DNA from 2 places in the Streptomyces sp. NPDC041124 genome. Region 1 is predicted to be linked to the other one. Evidence: predicted binding sites of a transcription regulator. Region 1 holds the regulator's gene; the other holds the start of a gene.
What was found. The regulator HspR, encoded in region 1, represses chaperone genes until heat shock. The targets are predictions, from matches to a motif close to TTGAGNNNNNNNNNCTCAA.
Positions count from the first base shown of each region.

Region 2: lon (endopeptidase La) is a predicted target of HspR. The motif match lies at 7,647-7,665, and genes of this name have one in related genera.

Region 1 is NZ_JBVIYR010000003.1:423,933-435,966, forward strand. Features, by position in the region: gene ACZ6A9_RS10275 (Yip1 family protein) at 21-1,040, opposite strand; gene ACZ6A9_RS10280 (heterodisulfide reductase-related iron-sulfur binding cluster) at 1,229-3,511, opposite strand; gene ACZ6A9_RS10285 (MraY family glycosyltransferase) at 3,803-4,840, shown strand; gene dnaK (molecular chaperone DnaK) at 4,934-6,778, shown strand; gene grpE (nucleotide exchange factor GrpE) at 6,775-7,440, shown strand; gene dnaJ (molecular chaperone DnaJ) at 7,477-8,658, shown strand; gene ACZ6A9_RS10305 (heat shock protein transcriptional repressor HspR) at 8,665-9,114, shown strand; gene ACZ6A9_RS10310 (sugar ABC transporter substrate-binding protein) at 9,390-10,496, shown strand; gene ACZ6A9_RS10315 (helix-turn-helix transcriptional regulator) at 10,699-11,730, shown strand; gene ACZ6A9_RS10320 (LuxR C-terminal-related transcriptional regulator) at 11,693-12,034, opposite strand, start outside.
Region 2 is NZ_JBVIYR010000001.1:117,223-129,256, forward strand. Features, by position in the region: gene ACZ6A9_RS00580 (sensor histidine kinase) at 1-2,358, opposite strand, end outside; gene ACZ6A9_RS00585 (hypothetical protein) at 2,766-3,560, shown strand; gene ACZ6A9_RS00590 (MarR family winged helix-turn-helix transcriptional regulator) at 3,589-4,083, opposite strand; gene ACZ6A9_RS00595 (lysozyme) at 4,313-5,137, shown strand; gene lon (endopeptidase La) at 5,210-7,624, opposite strand; gene ACZ6A9_RS00605 (spermine/spermidine synthase domain-containing protein) at 7,776-8,465, shown strand; gene ACZ6A9_RS00610 (response regulator transcription factor) at 8,592-9,332, shown strand; gene ACZ6A9_RS00615 (sensor histidine kinase) at 9,329-10,441, shown strand; gene ACZ6A9_RS00620 (multifunctional oxoglutarate decarboxylase/oxoglutarate dehydrogenase thiamine pyrophosphate-binding subunit/dihydrolipoyllysine-residue succinyltransferase subunit) at 10,733-12,034, shown strand, end outside.

The DNA of each region.
Region 1 (12,034 bases):
TGTCGCTGTGGCCCGGTGGGTCAGAAGGTGCCGAGCTTCACGATCGACAGCAGGGCGATGAGCTGGATCGCCGAGGCGCCCAGGGCCTTGGGCCAGGGGAGGTCGTGGGAGCGGCTGACCATGACCGTGAGCAGGGCGCCGGCCGCGACCCAGGTCGCCCAGCCGAGGAGCTGGACGAAGGAGGCGTCGCCGCCGGCGAACATGGCGACGACCAGGCGCGGCGCGTCCGTGATGGACATGATCAGCATGGAGAGGCCGACCGTGGGCTGCCAGGCGCCGGTGCCGCCGAGCTGGCGGGCCAGGGTGTGGGTGACCACGCCGAGGATGAAGGCGCTGAGGACGAGGGCGACGGCGGTCGTCAGGACGATCGGGACCGCGTTCGACAGGGTGGCGTTGATGGCGTCCTCGCGGGCGCCGTCGAAGCCGAAGACGGCGAGCAGGCCGTAGAGGAAGGTGACGACGAGGGCGGGGCCCCACATGGCGTAGTCGCGCATCTGGAGGAACGTCTGCGCGGGGGACAGGACGATGCCCTTCAGCAGGTCCTTCCAGCGCAGGCGGGGGCCGACCGGGCCGGGGGGCGGGGCGGAGCCGGCGTGGTAGGTCTCGCCCTGGGTGTAGGGGTCGTCGTTGATCGAGAAGGCCTGGGTGTGGCCCGGGTTGTTCGCGGCGTACGGGTCGTGGGGGGCGCCGTGGGAGCCGGGAGGGTAGGCGCCGTCGCCGAAGTACTCCGGCTCGCCGTAGCCGCCCGGGCCGCCGTGCCCGTGTGCGCCGCGGCCGCCGTGTGCCTGCGGCCAGGGGCTGCCGCCCCCGCCGCCCGGTCCGTACGACGGCGGCTGTGGCGCCTGCGGGTAGCCGTACGACGGCCCCGGCGGCGTCTGCTGCCCGTGCGGGGGGTGTTGCGGTCGCGCGTTGGGAGCGCCGTTGTTGTTCCGGCCGCGTCCGATCCTGAATCCAGCCACGTCGTCGAACGTACCTGCTCCCGGGCTGTCGCGTGCCGGGCGCAGGCGTTCGGGCGGGGCATTGCGGCCGAGCTGTGACATCCCCTAAGGGGTCGTCAGCCGGGGTGTCCGTCGTGCGGAGGGGGCGGGGAGGAGCGTGTCCTCCGGGCGAGGGACAGCCGGAGAACACGGCGGGGAAGGGTGGGGCGGACACGGCGAGGGAGGGCCGGGGGTGGACACGGCGAAGGGGCCGTCCGGTCGGACGGCCCCTTCGCTTCACTCACCCGCCGCTACTTCACCGGCTCGGGTTCGGGAGCGGGCTCGCTCTCGTCCTCGCCGGCCGGGTCGACCGGGGTCTTGACGGACTCCAGCAGGAGCTGGGCGACGTCGACGACCTGGATGGACTCCTTGGCCTTGCCGTCGTTCTTCTTGCCGTTGACCGAGTCGGTCAGCATGACGAGGCAGAACGGGCAGGCGGTGGAGACGATGTCCGGGTTGAGGGCGAGGGCCTCGTCGACGCGCTCGTTGTTGATGCGCTTGCCGATCCGCTCCTCCATCCACATCCGGGCGCCGCCGGCGCCGCAGCAGAAGCCGCGCTCCTTGTGGCGGTGCATCTCCTCGTTGCGCAGGCCCGGGACCTTGCCGATGATCTCGCGCGGGGGCGTGTAGATCTTGTTGTGGCGGCCCAGGTAGCACGGGTCGTGGTAGGTGATGAGGCCCTCGACCGGGGTGACCGGGATGAGCTTGCCCTCGTCCACCAGGTGCTGCAGCAGCTGGGTGTGGTGGATGACCTCGTAGTCGCCGCCGAGCTGCGGGTACTCGTTGCCGAGGGTGTTGAGGCAGTGCGGGCAGGTGGCGACGATCTTCTTCGCCGACTTGGGCTTCTTCGACTCCTCGGTGACGTTGCCCTCGTCGTCCGTCTCCTCGCCGAAGGCCATGTTCAGCGCGGAGACGTTCTCCATGCCGAGCTCCTGGAACAGGGGCTCGTTGCCGAGGCGGCGGGCGGAGTCACCGGTGCACTTCTCGTCGCCGCCCATGATGGCGAACGTGACGCCCGCGATGTGGAGGAGCTCCGCGAAGGCCTTGGTGGTCTTCTTGGCGCGGTCCTCCAGGGCGCCGGCGCAGCCGACCCAGTACAGGTACTCGACCTCGGTGAGGTCCTCGATGTCCTTGCCGACGACCGGGACGTCGAAGTCGACCTCCTTGGTCCACTCCAGGCGCTGCTTCTTCGCCAGGCCCCAGGGGTTGCCCTTCTTCTCCAGGTTCTTGAGCATGGTGCCCGCCTCGGACGGGAACGCGGACTCGATCATGACCTGGTAGCGGCGCATGTCGACGATGTGGTCGACGTGCTCGATGTCGACGGGGCACTGTTCGACGCAGGCGCCGCAGGTGGTGCAGGACCACAGGACGTCGGGGTCGATGACGCCGTTCTCCTCGGCGGTGCCGATGAGCGGGCGCTCGGCCTCGGCGAGGGCCGCGGCGGGGACGCCGGCGAGCTGCTCCTCGGACGCCTTCTCCTCGCCCTCCATGGTCTTGCCGCCGCCGGCCAGCAGGTAGGGGGCCTTGGCGTGCGCGTGGTCGCGCAGGGACATGATCAGGAGCTTGGGGGAGAGGGGCTTGCCGGTGTTCCAGGCGGGGCACTGCGACTGGCAGCGGCCGCACTCGGTGCAGGTGGAGAAGTCGAGAAGGCCCTTCCAGGAGAACTGCTCGACCTGGGAGACGCCGAAGACGTCGTCGTCACCGGGGTCGGTGAAGTCGATGGGCTTGCCGCCGGAGGTCATCGGCTGGAGGGCGCCGAGGGCGGTGCCGCCGTCGGCCTCGCGCTTGAACCAGATGTTCGGGAAGGCGAGGAAGCGGTGCCAGGCCACACCCATGTTGAGGGTGAGGGAGACGACGATCATCCAGACGAACGAGGTCCCGATCTTGATCGTGGCGACCAGGTAGACCAGGTTCTGCAGCGTCTCGACGGACAGGCCGTCGAAGGCGAGGACCAGCGGGTACGAGGCGAAGTACGCGGCCTCGTAGCTGTCGACGTGGTGCAGGGCGCCCTCGAGGCCGCGCAGGACGTAGATGGCGAGGCCGATGGTGAGGATGACGGTCTCGACGAAGTACGCCTGGCCGGACTTGGAGCCGGTGAAGCGGGACTTGCGGCCGGGGCGGGTCGGCAGGCTCAGCAGCCGGATGACGATGAGGACGGCGATGCCGATGACGGTCATGACGCCGATGAACTCGATGTACATCTCGAACGGCAGGAAGCCGCCGATGACGGGCAGCACCCAGTCGGCCTGGAAGAGCTGGCCGAAGGCCTGGGCGAGGGTCGGCGGCAGCGTCAGGAAGCCGACGGCGACGAACCAGTGGGCGATGCCGACGATGCCCCAGCGGTTCATGCGGGTGTGGCCGAGGAACTCCTTCACCAGGGTCACACTGCGCTGGTAGGGATTGTCGGTCCGGGCGCCGGCCGGGACCGGCTGGCCCAGCTTGAAGTACCGGACGAACTGGCCGATCGCGCGTGCGAGCAGCGCAACGCCGATCACGGCCAGGACCAGCGACACGATGATCGCGGCGAGTTGCATGGGGGCTCCTCGGGCCTGCGAGGGTTTCGAGAGGGATTCCGGGTGGTCCCGGGGCTCCAGTACGGCTTCCCCGAGATTACTAAGCGGTAACTTATGCAGTCCGTTCGAGACTACCCGTATCTCCGGCCGCACTGTAGCCGGGCACGGGGTGATCTGAATCGCTGAGGGTTGCCTACCCGGGTGACCTCGGAAGGTGGCCTGGCGGGCGCCCGGGCGGGTGTCCCGGATGGCGTCCGGGATCTGATCGTGTTATTCGCGCCAAATCGGTCCATATGCCCCTAACGTATATCTGTGCTCTACGGGATCGCCGCCGCCGCCACCGCCCTGCTGCTGTCCGCCCTCTTCACGGCGGTGCTGCGGGCCCCCGCCCTGCGCCTGGGACTCCTGGACCGCAGACGCCGGCAGGCGCTGCCGCTGTCCGGGGGAGCGGCCGTCGCGCTGGTCACCGGGCTGGTCGCGGCCGTCGGTGACGCGGCCGGCCTCGCCCCGCTCGGCACCGGGGTCGGGCGCCTGCTGACCGCCGCCGCGTGGGTGGGCGTGCTCGGACTGGCCGTGGACGTGTGGCGGCTGCGGTGGTGGGTGCCGCTCGCCGGTACGGCCGTGGCGGCGGTGCTCGTCGTGCCGTACGGGGAGACCGGGGCCGCGGGCGGGGTGCTGGCCGCGGTGTGGATCGTGGCGGTCGCCGCCGCGTTCCGGGGGCTGGACCACGCCGAAGGGCTCGCCGGAGGTGTGGGGACGGTGACGGCGTTCGCCGTGGCGGCCTGCGCGGCGGCCGAGCTGATGGACGGCGTCGCGGTGCTGCTGAGCGTGCTGGCCGCCGCGCTCGCCGGGTTCCTGCTGCACAACTGGCACCCCGCGCGGGCGGGTCTCGGGGCGGGCGGCTCGCTGTTCACCGGTTTCACCATCGCCTCCGCGGCGGTGTTCGTCCGGGCGGGGCAGGAGGCCGGCGCCACCGCGGGCGTGCTGTTCGCGCTGACCGCCGTGGTGTGCGCGGACGCCGCCCTGGTGCTCCTCGGCCGGCGGCTGGCCCGGTGGCCGCTCACGCGCGGGCGGCCGGACCACGTCGGGCACCGGCTGCGCCGGCTGGGGGTCGCTCCCCGCGCGGTGGCGGTCCTGCTCGGTGTGGCCTCGCTCGGCGGGGTACTGGTCGGGGTGGGCGTGCACACCGGACGGATGTCCGGGGGTGCGGTGCTGTGGGTGGCGGCGGCCGTCGTCGTGGCCGTCGTGACGCTGGTGCGTCTTCCCGTCCCCCCTGCTTTCCGGGCCCGTCAACGCTCCTCCAGTGAATCCGCGCAGGTCACGGGGCGGTTGCGCGTAAGGAACGGATAAGAGTTGAGTCCGGTGGGCTCAGCTCTGTTGACCCTGCGGCGGGCGTCATGCATGCTTGAGTCTGTTCCACTCAAGTCAGCTGGAGGAATCACCATGGCACGTGCGGTCGGCATCGACCTGGGCACGACTAACTCCGTCGTCAGCGTTCTGGAGGGCGGCGAGCCCACCGTCATCACCAACGCCGAGGGCGCCAGGACCACGCCGTCCGTCGTCGCCTTCGCCAAGAACGGTGAGGTGCTGGTCGGCGAGGTGGCCAAGCGTCAGGCGGTCACCAACGTCGACAGGACCATCCGGTCGGTCAAGCGTCACATGGGCACCGACTGGAAGATCGAGCTCGACGGGAAGCCCTTCAACCCGCAGCAGATCAGCGCCTTCGTGCTGCAGAAGCTGAAGCGCGACGCGGAGGCGTACCTGGGCGAGAAGGTCACGGACGCGGTCATCACCGTCCCGGCGTACTTCAACGACGCCGAGCGTCAGGCGACCAAGGAGGCCGGCGAGATCGCCGGTCTGAACGTGCTGCGCATCGTCAACGAGCCCACGGCCGCCGCCCTGGCGTACGGCCTGGACAAGGACGAGCAGGTCATCCTGGTCTTCGACCTCGGTGGCGGTACGTTCGACGTGTCGCTGCTGGAGATCGGCGACGGTGTCGTCGAGGTGAAGGCCACCAACGGTGACAACAACCTCGGTGGTGACGACTGGGACCAGCGTGTCGTCGACTACCTGGTCAAGCAGTTCCAGTCCGGGCACGGCGTGGACCTGGCCAAGGACAAGATGGCGCTCCAGCGTCTGCGCGAGGCCGCCGAGAAGGCGAAGATCGAGCTGTCCTCGTCCACCGAGACCTCGATCAACCTCCCCTACATCACCGCCTCCGCCGAGGGCCCCCTGCACCTCGACGAGAAGCTGACCCGCGCCCAGTTCCAGCAGCTCACGGCCGACCTGCTCGAGCGCTGCAAGACGCCGTTCCACAACGTCGTCAAGGACGCCGGCATCCAGCTGTCCGAGATCGACCACGTCGTCCTCGTCGGCGGTTCCACCCGTATGCCCGCCGTCGCCGAGCTCGTCAAGGAGCTGACCGGCGGCAAGGAGGCCAACAAGGGTGTGAACCCGGACGAGGTCGTCTCGATCGGCGCCGCGCTCCAGGCCGGTGTACTCAAGGGCGAGGTCAAGGACGTCCTGCTGCTCGACGTCACCCCGCTGTCCCTCGGCATCGAGACCAAGGGCGGCATCATGACCAAGCTGATCGAGCGCAACACCACGATCCCGACGAAGCGCTCGGAGATCTTCACGACGGCCGAGGACAACCAGCCGTCGGTGCAGATCCAGGTCTACCAGGGCGAGCGCGAGATCGCGGCCTACAACAAGAAACTCGGCATGTTCGAGCTGACCGGTCTGCCGCCGGCGCCGCGCGGCGTCCCGCAGATCGAGGTGTCCTTCGACATCGACGCCAACGGCATCATGCACGTCACGGCGAAGGACCTCGGCACCGGCAAGGAGCAGAAGATGACCGTCACCGGTGGCTCCTCGCTGCCGAAGGACGAGGTCGACCGGATGCGCCAGGAGGCCGAGAAGTACGCGGAGGAGGACCACGCCCGCCGCGAGGCCGCCGAGTCGCGCAACCAGGGCGAGCAGCTCGTCTACCAGACGGAGAAGTTCCTCAGCGACAACGCCGACAAGGTCCCCGGTGACGTCAAGACCGAGGTCGAGTCGGCCGTCGCCGAGCTGAAGGAGAAGCTCAAGGGCGAGGACGCCGCCGAGATCCGCACCGCCACGGAGAAGGTCGCCGCCGTCTCCCAGAAGCTGGGCCAGGCGATGTACGCCGACGCCCAGGGCGCCCAGGCCGCCGGTGGCGCGTCCGCCGGTGCCGGTGAGGCGAAGGCGGACGACGACGTCGTCGATGCCGAGATCGTCGACGAGGACCGTAAGGACGGTGCGGCGTGACCGAGGAGACCCCGGGCTTCGACGAGCAGTCGCAGCAGCCCGACGTCCCCTCCGACGAAACCGAGCCGAAGGCCGCCGCCGCTCCCTCCGAGGAGGAGGCGGCCCCGGCCGGGGACGCGGGTGAGAGCGCCGCCCTGGTGGCGCAGCTGGACCAGGCCCGCTCGGCGCTCGGCGAGCGCACGGCGGACCTCCAGCGCCTCCAGGCCGAGTTCCAGAACTACCGCCGAAGGGTCGAGCGGGACCGCGTCGCGGTCAAGGAGGTCGCCGTGGCGAACCTCCTGACCGAGCTGCTGCCCGTCCTCGACGACATCGGCCGCGCCCGTGAACACGGCGAGCTGGTGGGCGGCTTCAAGTCGGTCGCCGAGTCGCTGGAGTCCACGGTGGCCAAGCTGGGCCTCCAGCAGTTCGGCAAGGAGGGCGAGCCCTTCGACCCGACGATCCACGAGGCGCTGATGCACAGCTACGCGCCGGACGTCACGGAGACGACGTGCGTGGCGATTCTCCAGCCGGGGTATCGCATCGGCGAGCGCACCATCCGCCCCGCGCGGGTGGCCGTCGCCGAGCCCCAGCCGGGCGCGCAGACCGTCAAGCCGGCCGAGGAGAGCACCGAGGCGCAGGACGGTTCGGAGAACAAGGAGAGCGGTGGCCCCGAGGAGGGCTGACGCGGAAGCTGACGCAGGGAAGGAGGGACGTCGGGGATGAGCACCAAGGACTTCATCGAGAAGGACTTCTACAAGGTCCTCGGCGTCCCCAAGGACGCCACCGAGGCCGAGATCAAGAAGGCGTACCGGAAGCTCGCCCGCGAGTTCCACCCGGACGCCAACAAGGGCAACACCAAGGCGGAGGAGCGGTTCAAGGAGATCTCCGAGGCGAACGACGTCCTCGGTGACCCCAAGAAGCGCAAGGAGTACGACGAGGCGCGCGCGCTCTTCGGCAACGGCGGGTTCCGTCCGGGGCCGGGCGCCGCGGGCGGCGGCTCCTTCAACTTCGACCTGGGTGACCTCTTCGGGGGTCAGGGTGCCGGCGGCCAGGCGGGCGGCGGCTTCGGCGGCGGCCTGGGTGACGTCTTCGGGGGCCTGTTCAACCGCGGCGGCACGGGGACCACGCGTACCCAGCCGCGCCGCGGCCAGGACATCGAGTCCGAGGTGACGCTGAGCTTCACCGAGGCGATCGAGGGTGCGACGGTCCCGCTGCGGATGTCGTCGCAGGCGGCCTGCAAGGCCTGTTCGGGAACCGGCGACAAGAACGGCACACCGCGCGTGTGCCCGACCTGTGTCGGCACCGGGCAGGTGGCGCGGGGCTCCGGCGGCGGCTTCTCGCTCACCGACCCGTGCCCCGACTGCAAGGGCCGCGGGCTGATCGCGGAGGAGCCCTGCGACATCTGCAAGGGCAGCGGCCGGGCCAAGTCCTCGCGGACGATGCAGGTGCGCATCCCGGCGGGGGTCAGCGACGGCCAGCGGATCAGGCTGCGCGGCAAGGGAGCCCCGGGCGAGCGCGGCGGACCCGCGGGCGACCTGTACGTCGTCGTGCACGTCGGCGCGCACCCGGTGTTCGGCCGCAAGGACGACAACCTCACCGTCACCGTCCCGGTGACGTATCCGGAGGCGGCTCTCGGCGGGGAGGTGCGGGTCCCCACGCTGGGCGGCCCGCCGGTCACGCTGAAGCTGCCGCCGGGCACGCCCAACGGCCGCACCATGCGGGCGCGGGGCAAGGGCGCGGTCCGCAAGGACGGCACCCGCGGGGATCTGCTGGTCACCGTCGAGGTGAGTGTTCCGGGGGACCTGTCGGGGAAGGCTCGTGAAGCGCTGGAGGCGTATCGCGAGGCGACCGCGGAGGAGGATCCGCGGGCGGAGCTGTTCCAGGCCGCGAAGGGAGCTTGATTTCAGATGGACGGCCGTCGACGCAATCCGTATGAACTGACCCAGGACACCCCGGTCTACGTCATTTCGGTGGCGGCCCAGCTCTCCGGCCTGCACCCGCAGACGCTGCGCCAGTACGACCGGCTGGGTCTGGTGTCGCCGGACCGCACGGCGGGCCGGGGCCGGCGCTACTCGGCGCGCGACATCGAACTGCTCCGTCAGGTGCAGCAGTTGTCGCAGACCGAGGGCATCAACCTGGCCGGAATCAAGCGCATCATCGAGCTGGAGAACCAGGTCGCGGCCCTCCAGGCCCGGGTGGCCGAGATGGAGGCCGCGCTCGACGGCGCGGCGGCGGCGATGCGTCAGCGGGAGGCCGCGGTGCACGCGTCCTACCGCCGCGACCTGGTGCCGTACCAGGAGGTGCAGCAGACCAGCGCGCTGGTGGTGTGGCGGCCGAAGCGGCAGCAGCCGGACTGATCGCGCAGGTCAAGTGGCCCAAGGGGTCCGGGGGGTTGGTGAACCTCCGGGCCCCTTCTCTTATGCGCGAACACGTTTGTGATTATGGTATGGCTGCGTGTCCCGATGATCCTTGCCGGGTGTCCGCAGGTCTTCCACGAGGTCAGCGCATGGTGTCGTGTCCATCTCGTTAAGTGGTTGACCTTGACTCCGGTGGGGCTGAAGCGTTGGCTTTTCAGTCACATGGGCCGCAAAGCTGTGCCCACGTCCAAAACGCACCTGAAGTGAGCCCTCGCATGCGTCGTATCGCCATATCCGTGGCCGTCACCTCGATGTCCGTCATGCTCGCCGGCTGCGGCATGCTCCAGGCGACGGACAGCAGCGACGACGCGAGCCCGGCCAGGGGGGACGACATCACCGTCGGCCTGCTGCTGCCGGAGAAGGCGAACGCCCGCTACGAGCAGTTCGACTACCCCATCTTCAAGGCGAAGGTGGAGGCCCTCACCAACAGCAAGGGCAAGGTCGAGTACGCCAACGCCGAGTCGAAGGCCGACAAGCAGGCGAGCCAGATGCAGCGGATGATCGACGACAAGGTCGACGTCATCGTGCTGGACGCGGTCGACTCCAAGGACATCGCGGGCAGCGTGGAGAAGGCCAAGGAGGCGGGCATCCCGGTCATCGCCTACGACCGGCTGGCCGAGGGCCCGATCGACGCGTACATCTCCTTCGACAACGCGCTCGTCGGCGAGGTGCAGGCCCGTTCCCTGCTGGAGTCGCTCGGCGAGGACATCAGCATCACCGACAAGATCGTGATGATGAACGGCTCGTCGACCGACCCCAACGCCAAGCAGTTCAAGGCGAGCGCGCTCTCCGAGCTCAAGGGCAAGGTGACCATCGCCAAGTCCTACGACACCAAGGACTGGGAGCCGGAGAACGCCAAGGCCAACATGGCCGAGGCGATCGAGGCGATCGGCGCGCAGAACATCGACGCGGTCTACTCCGCCAACGACGGCATGGCGGGCGGCATCGTCCAGGCGCTGCGCGCGGCCGGCGTGACCAAGATGCCCCCGGTCACCGGCCAGGACGCCGACCTCGCGGCGGTGCAGCGGATCCTCGCCGGCGACCAGTACATGAGCGTCTACAAGTCCTACCCGGACGAGGCCGAGAGCGCCGCGGAGATGGCCGTGGCGAAGGTCCAGGGCCGGGACATCCAGTTCGACTCGCTGACCCGTGACCGGGTGGACAGCCCCACCGACAAGGACATCCCGGCGCAGCTCGTCCCCGTGGTCGCCCTGACGAAGGACAACATCGGGGACACCGTCGTCGCCGACGGGATCTACGAGGTGTCCGACATCTGCACGGCGGACTACAAGGCGGCCTGTGCGGCGATCAAGCTGAAGTAGTCCCGCACCCCTCGCTTTTCGGCCACTCGCCGGTCTCCCGGCCGGCGGGTGGCCTTCGTCGTTGCGCCGGGACGCGTCCCGTGCGGCCCGGGGCCCACGTTGCGGAGCCGGGGCGGTCCGCGCATAGTTGCGCTGCGGAAGCGCGAGCGCTCCGAGGCGGACCGACACGGCCGAGGGGCTGGGACCGGGGGTGGGACGGGCGATGGCCGGGCACGGGACGGACGGGCATCCACATGGTGCTGACCGACTGTGCGAGGCCGGGGATCGGGTGTATTCCCGGGCCGTACGGCGCGGACGGCTGCCGCGCCGGGACGCGGAACCGGTGCCCTGCCTGCTGGAGCTGGCCCTGCTGCACCCGGACCCCGACGACATGGAATGGCTGGTGCCGACCGCCCCGCAGGAGGTCATGACCCGGCTGCTGCGCGCCATGTACGACGAGGTGAGCGCGAGCCAGCGCCGGGTCGGCTCGGCGGTGGAGGCCTTCGAGTGGTACGCCGGCCTGGGCCGTCAGGTGCCCCCCGCGCCGGCTGCGGCGGAGGGCCCGGCGATCCGGGTGCTGGACGGGCTCGCGCGCATCCAGGCCGCCATGGACGAGGCGACCCAGGCGTGCACCACCGAGGTGCTCACCGTCCAGCCGGGCGGCATCCGGCGCGAGGCGGAACTGTCGGAGGGCCTGCACCGGGCGACGGCGCTGCGCGGCCGGGGCGTGCGCATGCGGGACCTGTACACGCATGTCGCCCGGCACGGGCACGGCCTGCTGTCCTACCTGGAGCTGATGGGGGACGCGGTGCAGGCGCGCACGCTGGACGAGGTGATCGAGCGGCTGATCCTCTTCGACCGCACGGTCGCCTTCATCCCCGCCAACGCCGAGCGCACCATGGCGCTGGAGCTGCGGCACCCGGCGCTGGTGGAGTACCTGGGCACGGTCTTCGAGCGGCTGTGGCGGCTCGCCATCCCGCTGACCGCCCCGCTGCCCGACACCGGTATCGAGGGCATCTCGCACCGGGAGCAGTCCATCGCGGCGCTCCTGGCGGAGGGGCACCAGGACGCGGTGATCGCGGAGCGCCTGGGCATCAGCGTGCGGACCTGCCGGGCGCACATCGCCCGCCTGTCGGAGACGCTGGGAGCGGCGAGCCGTACGCAGCTGGGGGTGCGGATCGCGCAGACGGGGCTGGACGGTTTCCGGGGGGCGGCGGTCACTCTGCCCGGTCGAGGATCCCCGAGCGCCCGATGAGGTAGCCGAGCTGGGCGCGGCTGTTGCTGCCCAGGGTCGCGGCGAGCTTGGCGATGTGGACGCGGGCGGTGCGGATGTTCATGCCGAGGCGGTCGGCTATGACGGCGTCGGTGTGGCCCTCGACGAGGAAGCGGGCGACCGCGCGCTGACGGGCGGTGACGCCGCCCAGGGAGGGCGGCTGGACGGCCCTGGGGTGCATGGGTGTGGCCAGTCGCCAGAAGCGGTCGAAGACGTTGACCAGGTAGGTGATGATGGTCGGCTGGCGGATCTCCAGCGCGATGCTGCGCTCGCCGCCGCCTGTGCC
Region 2 (12,034 bases), on a different contig from region 1:
CGCAGGGACGTCCGTGGAGTCCGGCACGCGACCGTCAACGACGCGCGTCTGCGACTCGTCCGTGCTGTCGGCGGCGGCGCCCGCGGGGCTCACCGGCGGCGCTTCCCCGCCGGCCGGGGCCGCGCCGTCCACCGCCTTCTCCGCGAGGGCGACCAGCGGGTCGCCGGACTCGGTGCGGCCGTGCAGGACGTTGGAGTTGGCCTCGGCGTCCGCGCCCGGCAGGGACACGGCGCAGGGAGCGCCGGGGACCGAGGAGGGGACGGCGGTGGGGGTGGCGGGGGCCAGCAGGGGGTCGGGCAGGACGACGACCGCCGCGATGCCGCCCTGCTTCTGCTCGCGCAGCCGCACCCGGACACCGTGCCGGTGGGCGAGCCGCGCCACGACGTACAGGCCGAGGCCGAGACCGTCCTCGCCCTCGGTGTCGTACGTGGTCTCCGGGTCGAAGTCGGACAGGCGGGCGTTGAGCCGTTCCAGCCGGTCGGCCGCCATGCCGATGCCCTCGTCCTGGACGGAGAGCATGACCTCGCCGTTCTCCAGCAGCCAGCCGGACACCTCGACGGGCAGGTCGGGCGGGGAGAACGACGTGGCGTTCTCCATCAGTTCGGCGAGCAGGTGGGAGAGGTCGTCCGCCGCGAACCCGGCGATGTGCGCGTGCGGCGGCAGCGCGGCGATGCGGACCCGGTCGTACCGCTCGATCTCGCTGACCGCGGCCCGTACGACGTCGACGAGCGGGACCGGGCCCGCGGTGTGCCGGCCCTGCTCGGTACCGGCGAGGACGAGGAAGTTCTCGCTGTGCCGGCGCATGACCGTGGCGAAGTGGTCGAGCTTGAAGAGGGTGGCGAGCCGCTCGGGGTCGTCCTCGCGCTCCTCGAGGCTCTCGATCACGCCGAGCTGACGCTCCACCAGTCCGAGGGTGCGCAGCGCGAGGTTGACGAAGGTGCCGCCGATGCCGGCGCGCAGCCGCTCCAGGTGGGCCGTCGACTCGGCGAGTTCGGTGCGCAGTTCCTCGCGGGCGTCGGCCATCTTCTGCCGCTGGCCGACGAGGTGCTTGCGGTCGGCCTCCAGGGTGGCGATCCGCTCGGCGAGCCGGGCGGCGTGCGCGTGCAGGGCGTTGACGGAGCGGACGACCTGGGCGAACTCGTCGTTGCGGCCGGTGAAGGCGACCGGTTCCTGACCGCTGGGGTCCTCCGCCTCGGCCAGCCGGGCCGAGCCCCGGCGCAGCACGGACAGCGGGCGGGTGAGCGTGCGGGCCATCGCCGTGGCGACGCCGACCGCGAGCAGCATCAGGGCGCCGAGGACGGCGATCCGGATCTCCAGCTCGGTGACGTCGTCGTCGCGGAGCTGGGCGAGGTCCTTGGTGCGCTGGTCGAAGAGCGCGAACTCCACCCCGCGCATCGTCTCGATCCGCGCGGTGAGCGCGGCCCGCAGCTTCTTGGTGCTGGTGTCGAGTTCGGAGTCGGAGAGGGTCGGCTTGTCGGTGAGGCGCGCGAGGTACTTGTCGGCGGAGTCGACCTCGGGGCCGTTGACCGTGGCGTCGTAGGAGGTGCGGGCGCTCTGGGGGGCGGCCTCGCGGAAGTCGGCGAGGGCCGCGTCGGAGCGCAGCCGGGCCTGGAGCGCGGCGGCGGTCAGCTCGTCGCGCTGCTCCGTGTCGGCGTCCGAGGAGGAGGTGGACGTGGTGGGCAGGCCGGTGACCGGGTCGATCACGGTCTCGGTGCCGCGCGGCACGGCGAGCGCGGCGAGCAGCAGTCCGCGGGTGGCGGCGGCCTGCTGGACGGCCGCGTCCAGCTCGGCGAACGCGTGGGCCCCGGAGCCCGCCCGGGGCGGGGTCCGCTCCGCCAGCCGGCCGGCGAGCCGGTGCAGCTGGGTGACGGCGGTGGAGTACGCCTGGTGCGCCTCGAGCGCGCTGCTCTTCCCGGTGAGCGCCGCTCTCCGCACGGTCGCGACGGCGTCGAGTTCCTCGCGCAGCGCCTCCGAGGTGTCGGCGTCGGCGCGCAGCTCCTCGACCTGCCGGTCGACCCGGGCGCTGTGCTCCTCGGAGGGCGCCTTGGACTCGGGGCGGCCTGCCGCGATGTAGGGGACGACCTCGTCCCGCTCGTCGGCGAGGGAGTGGGCGAGGGCGAGGGCGTCCTCGGTCCGCTCGGCGAGCGTCACCAGGTTCTGGGAGTCGCTGAGCTGCCCGGAGGCGGCGATCACGGAGGGCGCGCCGGCTCCGGCTATCGCGGCGGCCACCACGGCCACGGCGACGATGAGCCGGTTGCGTACGTGGGTGGGGCGGCCCCTGCCGACGGCGGGCTTCTGCTCCGCGTCCCCCTCGGAAGCCGTCTGCTTGCCTTTGCGACGAGGCCGCGTCTTCTGCACCGGTGCTCGCATTCCTGACTCGTGTACCCGTGGGCCCGGGTGACGCTCCGTCAACGGGTGCGGGCGTTCGTCCCGAGCGGCTGACCGCGCTCGGGCAGCGAGGCGCCCCCATCGCTCCCCGACCCTCCCAGTGCCCGTGGACAGTGGATGCGCATCACCTGACCCGCCACTCGAAGGAGTGAACCCCGGAGGTGAGTTGGGGAGCAAGTTCCGCCGCGTCGCACGGCCGTCCGGCGCGGCAGGCCGGTTGGACGTCTGCGGCGGGCGGTGGCAGGATTCGCCGCCACGCCTTCCCGGAGTGCTTCATTACCTCCCAAACCAGGCGCCTGACCTGCATGACTGCGGGGATCCGGCGGCCGTTGCCGGTCTCTTGCGGTCCTTGTGGAGAGCTCGTGCAGACTGGCCGGATGCGTACGGAGCTTGTTTCGGAACCCGGTGATCCGGACCGCCCCAACGAGGACTTCGCGGGCGTGGCCCTCCCGGCTTCCGGGCAGGGCGGTTCGCTCGTGGTGCTGGACGGGGTGACGCCGCCGGGCGACGGGGGCGGCTGTCTGCATTCGGTCCCGTGGTTCACCTCGCGGCTGGGCGGCGCGCTGACCGAACTGACCGTTTCCCTGCCGGATGTTCCCCTCGCGGAGACGCTGTCCCTGGCCCTCGCGCGTACCGCCGACGGCCACGCGGCAACCTGTGACCTTTCTCACCCTCGCACGCCTCAGGCAACGGTGGTGCTGGCCCGCTGGTCACCGGTGTCGGTGGAGTACCTGGTGCTGTCCGACTCGGTGCTGCTGGCCGAGTCGCCGGACGGGGTGGTCACCCCGCTCCGTGACGACCGGCTGGACCGGCTGCCGCGCTCGGCGCTGGCCACCCACGCCCTGGTGGACGGCACGCTGCGCAACAGGGAGGGCGGTTTCTTCACCGCGGCGGCGGATCCCTCGGTGGCCTCCCGCGCGGTCACCGGCTCGCTGCCGCGCGGCGAGGTGCGCACCCTGACGGCGCTGACGGACGGTGCGGCCCGCTGGGTGGAGAGGTTCCGCCGGGGCGACTGGGCGGACTGCCTCGCCCTGGTCCGCGCGGAGGGGCCGGGGGCCCTAGTGGACCGCGTACGGGCCCTGGAGCGGGCGGACGCGGACCGGGAGGCGCCGCGCCGGGGCAAGACGCACGACGACGCGACGGTGGTCTACGTGGAGCTGGCATCCCGGTAGCGGCGCTCCGCGGCCGTGACCCGCACGGTCACCTCTCCATCCCCCGGTTCAGCTGGTTCAGCAGCCGGGCCAGTTCGGTGACCTCCGCCGGGTCCCAGTCGGCGAGCCGTCCGGCGTACCGCGCGCGGCGGGCCTCGCGGACCACGCCCACCCGCCGCCGTCCCTCCTCGGTGAGGGCGACCAGCCAGGCGCGGCCGTCGGCGGGGTCCGGCTCGCGGCCGACGAGGCCGAGCTCCTCCAGCGCGCGCAGCTGGCGGGACATCGTCGCCTTGCCGACGCCGATGTAGCCGGCCAGCTCGGTGGCCCGCTGCCGGCCGCACTCATCCAGACGGACCAGCAACCCGTAGGCGGACGGCTCCAGGTCGGGGTGGACGGCGCGGGCCATCTCCCCCTGGCTGGCCCGGGCGCGCCGCAGCAGGACGGTCAACTCGCGTTCCAGCGCGAGGAATCCGGGCTGCTCCACATCGGGCTCGGGTCCTGGGGAGGCGGCCCGGTCCCCGCCGCCGTTTCCGTCTTCGTGCACGTCTGCCCCTGCCTCGGTCTTCCCGTTCGATGCGTGTCCCGCCAAGTGGCGACGTCGCCGCGGCTCCACCAGTATTTCGCAGGCGTAGACCAACGGCAGCGCGCGGCCGCTCCGCCCGCCGTCGTGATCCGCGTGCCCTGTCTCTACCAGGCGATTACGTGGCATGCCCACTACATGCGATGTGGGTCACATTCCGGGTTCGCCCCCACCGACCTTTCGGAGATGCGTCATGCCTGTGCACAGATCCCGCCTCACCCGTATGTCCGCGCTCCCGGCCGCCGGAGCGGTCCTGCTCGCGGCCCTCACCCTCCCCGGCACCGCCGCCGCGGACGGGTCCTCACCCACGCTTCCGCCGCGCGGCACCGCCCACATGGGCATGGGCGTCGTCGCCCACGACGGCCAGAGCGGCCTCCCCACCGCCCGCTCCACCCAGACGGAGGGCGTGGACGTCTCCAGCCACCAGGGCGACGTGCCCTGGACGACCCTGTGGAACAGCGGGGTCCGATGGGCCTACGCCAAGGCCACGGAGGGCACGTACTACACCAACCCGTACCACGCCCAGCAGTACAACGGCTCCTACGACGTCGGCATGATCCGCGGCGCCTACCACTTCGCAACCCCCGACACCGCAAGCGGCGCCGCCCAGGCCGACTACTTCGTGGACCGCGGCGGCGCCTGGTCCGCCGACGGACGGACCCTGCCGGGCGTGCTGGACATCGAATGGAACCCCTACGGCGACGACTGCTACGGCAAGTCCGCGACCTCGATGGTGAGCTGGATCCGGGACTTCCTGGACCAGTACCGGGCCCGCACCGGCCGTGACGCCGTCATCTACACGGCGACCAGCTGGTGGAAGCAGTGCACCGGCAACTACTCCGGCTTCGCCGCCACCACTCCCCTGTGGGTGGCCCGGTACGCCTCCACCGTGGGCGAACTGCCCGCCGGCTGGAGCACGTACACGATGTGGCAGTACACCTCGACCGGCCCGACCGTCGGCGACCACGACCGCTTCAACGGCACCGTCGACCGGCTGCGCACCTTCGCGGCCGGCTGATCCGCCCGGCGGGCGCGGGAAAGGCCCGGGCCTCCCTCACGGGACCCGGGCCTCCCCGTCCGGCCGCGTCCGTCACGCCGCGACCGGGACCTCCGGCGCCGCGCCGTTCACGGCCGGCGACAGCGCCAGCTCCAGGACCTGGCGGACATCGGTGACGGCGTGGACGTCGAGCCGGTCCAGCACCTCCGCCGGGACGTCGTCCAGGTCGGGCTCGTTGCGCTTGGGGATGATCACGGTGGTGATCCCCGCGCGGTGCGCGGCCAGCAGCTTCTGCTTCACCCCGCCGATCGGCAGCACCCGCCCGGTCAGTGAGACCTCGCCGGTCATCGCCACGTCGGTGCGGACCAGCCGGCCGGACAGCAGCGAGGCCAGGGCGGTGGTCATGGTGACGCCCGCGCTCGGCCCGTCCTTGGGCACCGCGCCCGCCGGGAAGTGGATGTGCACGCCCCGGTCCTTGAGGTCGCCCACCGGCAGCTCCAGCTCGGCGCCGCGGCTGCGCAGGAAGCTCAGCGCGATCTGCGCCGACTCCTTCATCACGTCACCCAGCTGACCCGTCAGGGTGAGTCCCGAGGCGCCGGTCTCCGGATCGGCCAGGGAAGCCTCGACGTAGAGGACGTCCCCGCCCGCGCCGGTCACCGCGAGCCCGGTGGCCACACCGGGGACGGCGGTACGGCGCTCGGCCGGGTCCTGCGCGGACTCGGGCACGTGGTGCGGCCGGCCGATCAGGTCCCGCAGGTCGTCCACGGTCACGGTGAAGGGCAGTTCACGCTCGCCCAGTTCGTGCTGGGCGGCCACCTTGCGCAGCAGCCGCGCGACGGACCGCTCCAGGGTGCGCACACCGGCCTCGCGCGTGTACTCGCCGGCCAGCCTGCGCAGCGCGCCCTCCTCGATCGTCACCTCGTCCGCGGCCAGACCGGCGCGCTCCAGCTGGCGCGGGAGCAGGTGGTCGCGGGCGATGACGACCTTCTCGTCCTCGGTGTAGCCGTCGAGGCGGACCAGCTCCATGCGGTCGAGCAGGGCCTCCGGGATGGCTTCCAGGACGTTGGCCGTCGCCAGGAAGACGACGTCGGACAGGTCGAGCTCGACCTCCAGGTAGTGGTCCCGGAAGGTGTGGTTCTGCGCGGGGTCGAGGACCTCCAGCAACGCGGCCGCCGGGTCTCCCCGGAAGTCCGACCCCACCTTGTCGATCTCGTCGAGCAGGACGACCGGGTTCATCGAACCGGCCTCCTTGATCGCCCGCACGATGCGGCCGGGCAGCGCGCCGACGTAGGTACGGCGGTGGCCGCGGATCTCGGCCTCGTCGCGGACGCCGCCGAGGGCGACGCGGACGAACGTCCGGCCCATCGCGTGGGCGACGGACTCGCCGAGGCTGGTCTTGCCGACGCCGGGCGGGCCGACGAGGGCGAGCACGGCGCCTCCGCGCCGCCCGCCGACGACGCCGAGGCCCCGGTCGCCGCGCCGCTTGCGCACCGCCAGGTACTCGGTGATGCGCTCCTTCACGTCCGCCAGGCCCGCGTGCTCGGCGTCCAGGACCGCCTGGGCGCCCCTGATGTCGTAGGCGTCCTCGGTGCGCTCGTTCCACGGCATCTCCAGGACCGTGTCGAGCCAGGTGCGGATCCAGGAGCCCTCCGGCGACTGGTCGGAGGAGCGCTCCAGCTTGTCGACCTCCTTGAGGGCGGCCTCGCGGACCTTCTCCGGCAGGCCGGCCGCCTCGACGCGGGCGCGGTAGTCGTCGGACTCCTCGCCCTCCTGCTCGCCGTTGAGTTCGCGCAGCTCCTTGCGGACGGCCTCCAGCTGGCGGCGCAGCAGGAACTCGCGCTGCTGCTTGTCGACGCCCTCCTGGACGTCCTTGGCGATGGTCTCGGCGACGTCCTGCTCGGCGAGGTGGTCGCGCAGCTGCTGGGTGGCGAGCCTCAGCCGGGCCACCGGGTCGGTGGTCTCCAGCAGGGCGACCTTCTGGTCGGTGGTCAGGAACGGCGAGTAGCCGGAGTTGTCGGCGAGCGCGGAGACGTCGTCGATGGCCTGGACGCGGTCCACGACCTGCCAGGCGCCGCGCTTGCGCAGCCAGGCGGTGGCGAGCGCCTTGTACTCCTTGACGAGTTCGCTCACGTGTCCCGGCAGTGGCTCGGGCACGGTCTCGTCGATGCGCGTGCCCTCCACCCACAGCGCGGCGCCCGGCCCGGTGGTCCCGGCGCCGATGCGCACGCGGTCCCGGCCGCGGATCAGGGCGCCCGGGTCGCCGTCGGCCAGCCGGCCGACCTGCTCGACCGTGCCCAGCACACCCGTACCGGCGTAGGTCCCGTCGACTCGTGGCACCAGGAGCACCCGGGGCTTGCCCGGTTCGGTGCGGGCGGCGGCCTGGGCGGCCTCCACCGCGGCGCGCACCTCGGAATCGCTCAGGTCCAGCGGAACCACCATCCCGGGCAGCACGACCTCGTCGTCGAGCGGCAGTACGGGCAGGGCGAGCGGTGTGGACTCAGCAGCCATGATCTCCCCTTCGGCAGTCAAGTTGAGCTATGCCGACTCAATGCAGGGGAGCCGCCGAATGTTCCCGGGGTCACGTTCGCTCTCAGCGATCACCGCCGCGGGGTCCCGTAGCCCCCGGCCGCCGCGGAACGGCGACTGCCAGGATGAACGCATGTCCACCCCGTACGACATTCCCGAGCCTCCCGAGGTCCTGGACCGCCGCGAGGGCCCTTACGGCGAGGTCGTGCTGCGCAGGCACGGTGGCCTGCTGCAGATCATCGCCAACGGCTGCTTCCTGATGGACACCTCCGACGGCCGGTCGGAACGGCGGCTGGTCGACGCCGCCCTGGCCGCCCTCGACGCCCGCGTGACGAGCCCGCGGGTGCTGATCGGGGGACTCGGGGTGGGCTTCTCGCTCGCCCACGCGGCGGGGCAGCCCCGGTGGGCCCGGATCACCCTGGTGGAACGCGAGCCGGCCGTCATCGCATGGCACCGCGCGGGACCGCTGTCGGAACTCTCCGCGCGGGCCCTCGCCGACCCCCGCACGGACATCGTCGAGACGGACCTCGTCGCCTACGTCAATGAGACGTCCGACACGTTCGACGCGCTGTGCCTCGACATCGACAACGGGCCCGACTGGACCGTCACCGAGGACAACGAGGGACTCTATGCGCAGGCCGGACTCAAGGCGTGCGCAAGGGTGTTGAATCCGGGCGGAGTGCTCGCGGTCTGGTCCGCGAGACCGTCCCCGGAATTCGAGGGAACCTTGCGGAATGCCGGGTTCCGGCAGGTGCGTACCGAAGAGATCCCCGTTGCCCGGGGCGTTCCGGACGTCGTCCACATCGGCATCAGCCCTGGATAGCAAAGGCGAGGTGGATCCCCGTACGCTGCTGCCCTGACACGGATCATTCAAGCGTCAATCGCAGCGATGCGCAGACGACGGATTCACCCCACGGATTCCGGAAAAAGCACACCTCAGGGGCGGGCGATGGAGCAGACACAGACCTCCCACAACGGCACGGCGGCGACCACACCGGGCGCACAGCGCCGGATCCTCGTGGTCGAGGACGACGCGACGATCGTGGACGCCATCGCGACCCGCCTGCGCGCCGAAGGGTTCCTGGTGCAAACGGCGGGCGACGGCCCGTCCGCGGTGGACACGGCGGAGGCCTGGCAGCCCGACCTGCTGATCCTCGACATCATGCTGCCCGGCTTCGACGGCCTTGAGGTCTGCCGGCGCGTGCAGGCCCAGCGGCCGGTGCCGGTCATGATGCTCACCGCGCGGGACGACGAGACGGACATGCTGGTGGGTCTCGGCGTCGGCGCCGACGACTACATGACCAAGCCGTTCTCCATGCGGGAGCTGGCGGCGCGCGTGCACGTGCTGCTGCGCCGCATGGAGCGGGCGGCCCTCGCGGCCACCACACCGCGCAGCGGCATCCTGCGCCTGGGCGAACTGGAGATCGACCACGCCCAGCGCAGGGTGCGGGTGCGCAGCGAGGACGTCCACCTGACGCCCACCGAGTTCGACCTGCTGGTCTGCCTGGCGAACACGCCCCGCGCGGTGCTCTCCCGCGAGCAGCTGCTGGCCGAGGTGTGGGACTGGGCGGACGCCTCCGGCACCCGCACCGTCGACAGCCACATCAAGGCGCTGCGCCGGAAGATCGGCGCCGAGCGGATCCGCACCGTGCACGGTGTGGGCTACGCCCTGGAGACGCCGACGCCATGAGCGGCGGGCCGGCCGGACGCGGGCGTCCCCGGGGCTCCTGGCCCTGGGGCGGCGTACGCCCGTTCTCGATCAAGACCAAACTCGGTGCATTGGTCGTCGTCTCGGTCCTGATCACCACCGGGCTGTCGGTGATCGCCGTGCACACCAAGACGGAACTGCGCTTCATCACGGTCTTCTCGATGATCGCCACCCTGCTCATCACGCAGTTCGTGGCGCACTCGCTCACCGCGCCGCTGGACGACATGAACGCCGTGGCCCGCTCCATCTCGCACGGCGACTACACCCGCCGGGTGCGGGAGAACCGCCGGGACGAGCTGGGCGACCTGGCCGAGACGATCAACGTCATGGCGGACGAGCTGGAGGCGCAGGACCGCCAGCGCAAGGAACTGGTGGCCAACGTCTCGCACGAGCTGCGCACCCCCATCGCGGGGCTGCGCGCGGTGCTGGAGAACATCGTCGACGGCGTCACCCGGGCCGACCCCGAGACGATGCGCACGGCCCTGAAGCAGACCGAGCGGCTGGGACGCCTGGTGGAGACGCTGCTCGACCTGTCCCGCCTGGACAACGGGGTGGTGCCGCTGAAGAAGCGCCGCTTCGAGGTGTGGCCGTACCTGTCGGGCGTGCTCAAGGAGGCCAACATGCTCGCCTCCGCCCGCCCGGACATGGCCTCCGGCTCCGGCAGCCACACCCGTACGGACGTCCATCTGCACCTCGACGTGTCGCCGCCGGAGCTCACCGCGCACGCCGATCCGGAGCGCATCCACCAGGTCGTCGCCAACCTGATCGACAACGCGGTCAAGCACAGCCCGCCGCACGGCCGGGTGACGGTCCGGGCACGGCGCGGCGACCGGCCGGACTCGCTGGAGCTGGAGGTGCTGGACGAGGGGCCGGGCATTCCGCGCACCGAGTGGCACCGGGTCTTCGAGAGGTTCAACCGCGGCAACGTCAACCGGCCGCACGGCCCGGGCAGCGACGGCGGCACCGGACTCGGCCTCGCGATCGCCCGCTGGGCCGTGGATCTGCACGGCGGCCGGATCGGAGTGGCCGAATCCGAGCGGGGCTGCCGCATTCTCATCACTCTTCCGGGAACTCCGTCCGTACCAAGTTGACGTAAAGTTCGAAGCGGAGCCGCAAGATCCATCCATGTCCGCGCTGGCGGACACGTGTGATCAGGCACGGGCCCGCGCGAACTGCGCGCCGAGCCCCGGCCGAGTGATGCCGAAAGCCGCCGGGAGAACCGGAACCCCGCTTGTTTCCCGCCATTTCATGCGCCGAAACACGCGTGAGGATGTGACTTACACGACGATGAACGGGCCCGGCCTGACCTTCTCGCGCTCGGGGGCGTAGCCTTTATTTCCGCTGTCCATCATCTTGCGAAGCGGAAGAGGGCGGTTGACGCCGTGTCGCCACAGTCCCCCAGTAACTCGAGCATCTCGACCGACACCGACCAAGCGGGCAAGAACCCCGCTGCGGCCTTCGGTGCCAACGAATGGCTCGTCGACGAGATCTACCAGCAGTACCTCCAGGACCCGAACTCGGTGGACCGAGCCTGGTGGGACTTCTTCGCCGACTACAAGCCGGGCGCGCCTGCGACCTCGGCACCGTCGGGTAACGCGGCCGCGGGGGCCGCGGGAACCTCCTCCCCATCCCCGGCCCGGCCGGCCGCTCCGGCTCAGCCTGCCGCGCCCGCGCAGCCCGCTGCCGCCGCGCCGGCACCCGCCGCCGAGGCGCCCGCCGCTCCGGCGAAGGCCGCCGCGCCCGCACAGCCCGCCGCGAAGCCCGCCCCGGCGAAGCCGAAGGCCGAGGCCAAACCCAAGGCGGAGCCCTCCGGCGAGGCGAAGGCAGGCCCCGAGCAGGTGACCCTGCGCGGTCCGTCCGCCGCCGTGGCGAAGAACATGGACGCCTCCCTGGAGCTGCCCACGGCCACGTCCGTGCGCGCGGTCCCGGTGAAGCTGCTGTTCGACAACCGCATCGTCATCAACAACCACCTGAAGCGTGCCCGGGGCGGGAAGATCTCCTTCACGCACCTCATCGGCTACGCGATGGTGCAGGCCATCAAGGCCATGCCGGCGATGAACCACTCCTTCGCCCGGGTGGACGGCAAGCCGACCCTGGTGAAGCCGGAGCACGTCAACCTCGGCCTGGCCATCGACCTGGTCAAGCCCAACGGCGACCGCCAGCTCGTCGTCGCGGCCATCAAGAAGGCCGAGACGCTGAACTTCTTCGAGTTCTGGCAGGCCTACGAGGACATCGTCCGTCGCGCCCGCGACAACAAGCTGACGATGGACGACTTCACCGGCGTCACGGTCTCCCTGACCAACCCCGGCGGCCTGGGCACCGTGCACTCCGTGCCGCGTCTGATGCCCGGCCAGTCGGTGATCCTCGGCGTCGGCTCGATGGACTACCCGGCGGAGTTCCAGGGCACCAGCCAGGACACCCTGAACAAGCTCGGCATCGCCAAGGTCATGACGCTCACGTCGACCTACGACCACCGGGTGATCCAGGGCGCCGCCTCCGGCGAGTTCCTGCGCCAGGTCGCCAACCTCCTCCTCGGCGAGAACGACTTCTACGACGAGATCTTCGAGGCGCTGCGCATCCCCTACGAGCCGGTGCGCTGGCTCAAGGACATCGACGCCTCCCACGACGACGACGTCACCAAGGCCGCCCGGGTCTTCGAGCTGATCCACTCCTACCGGGTCCGC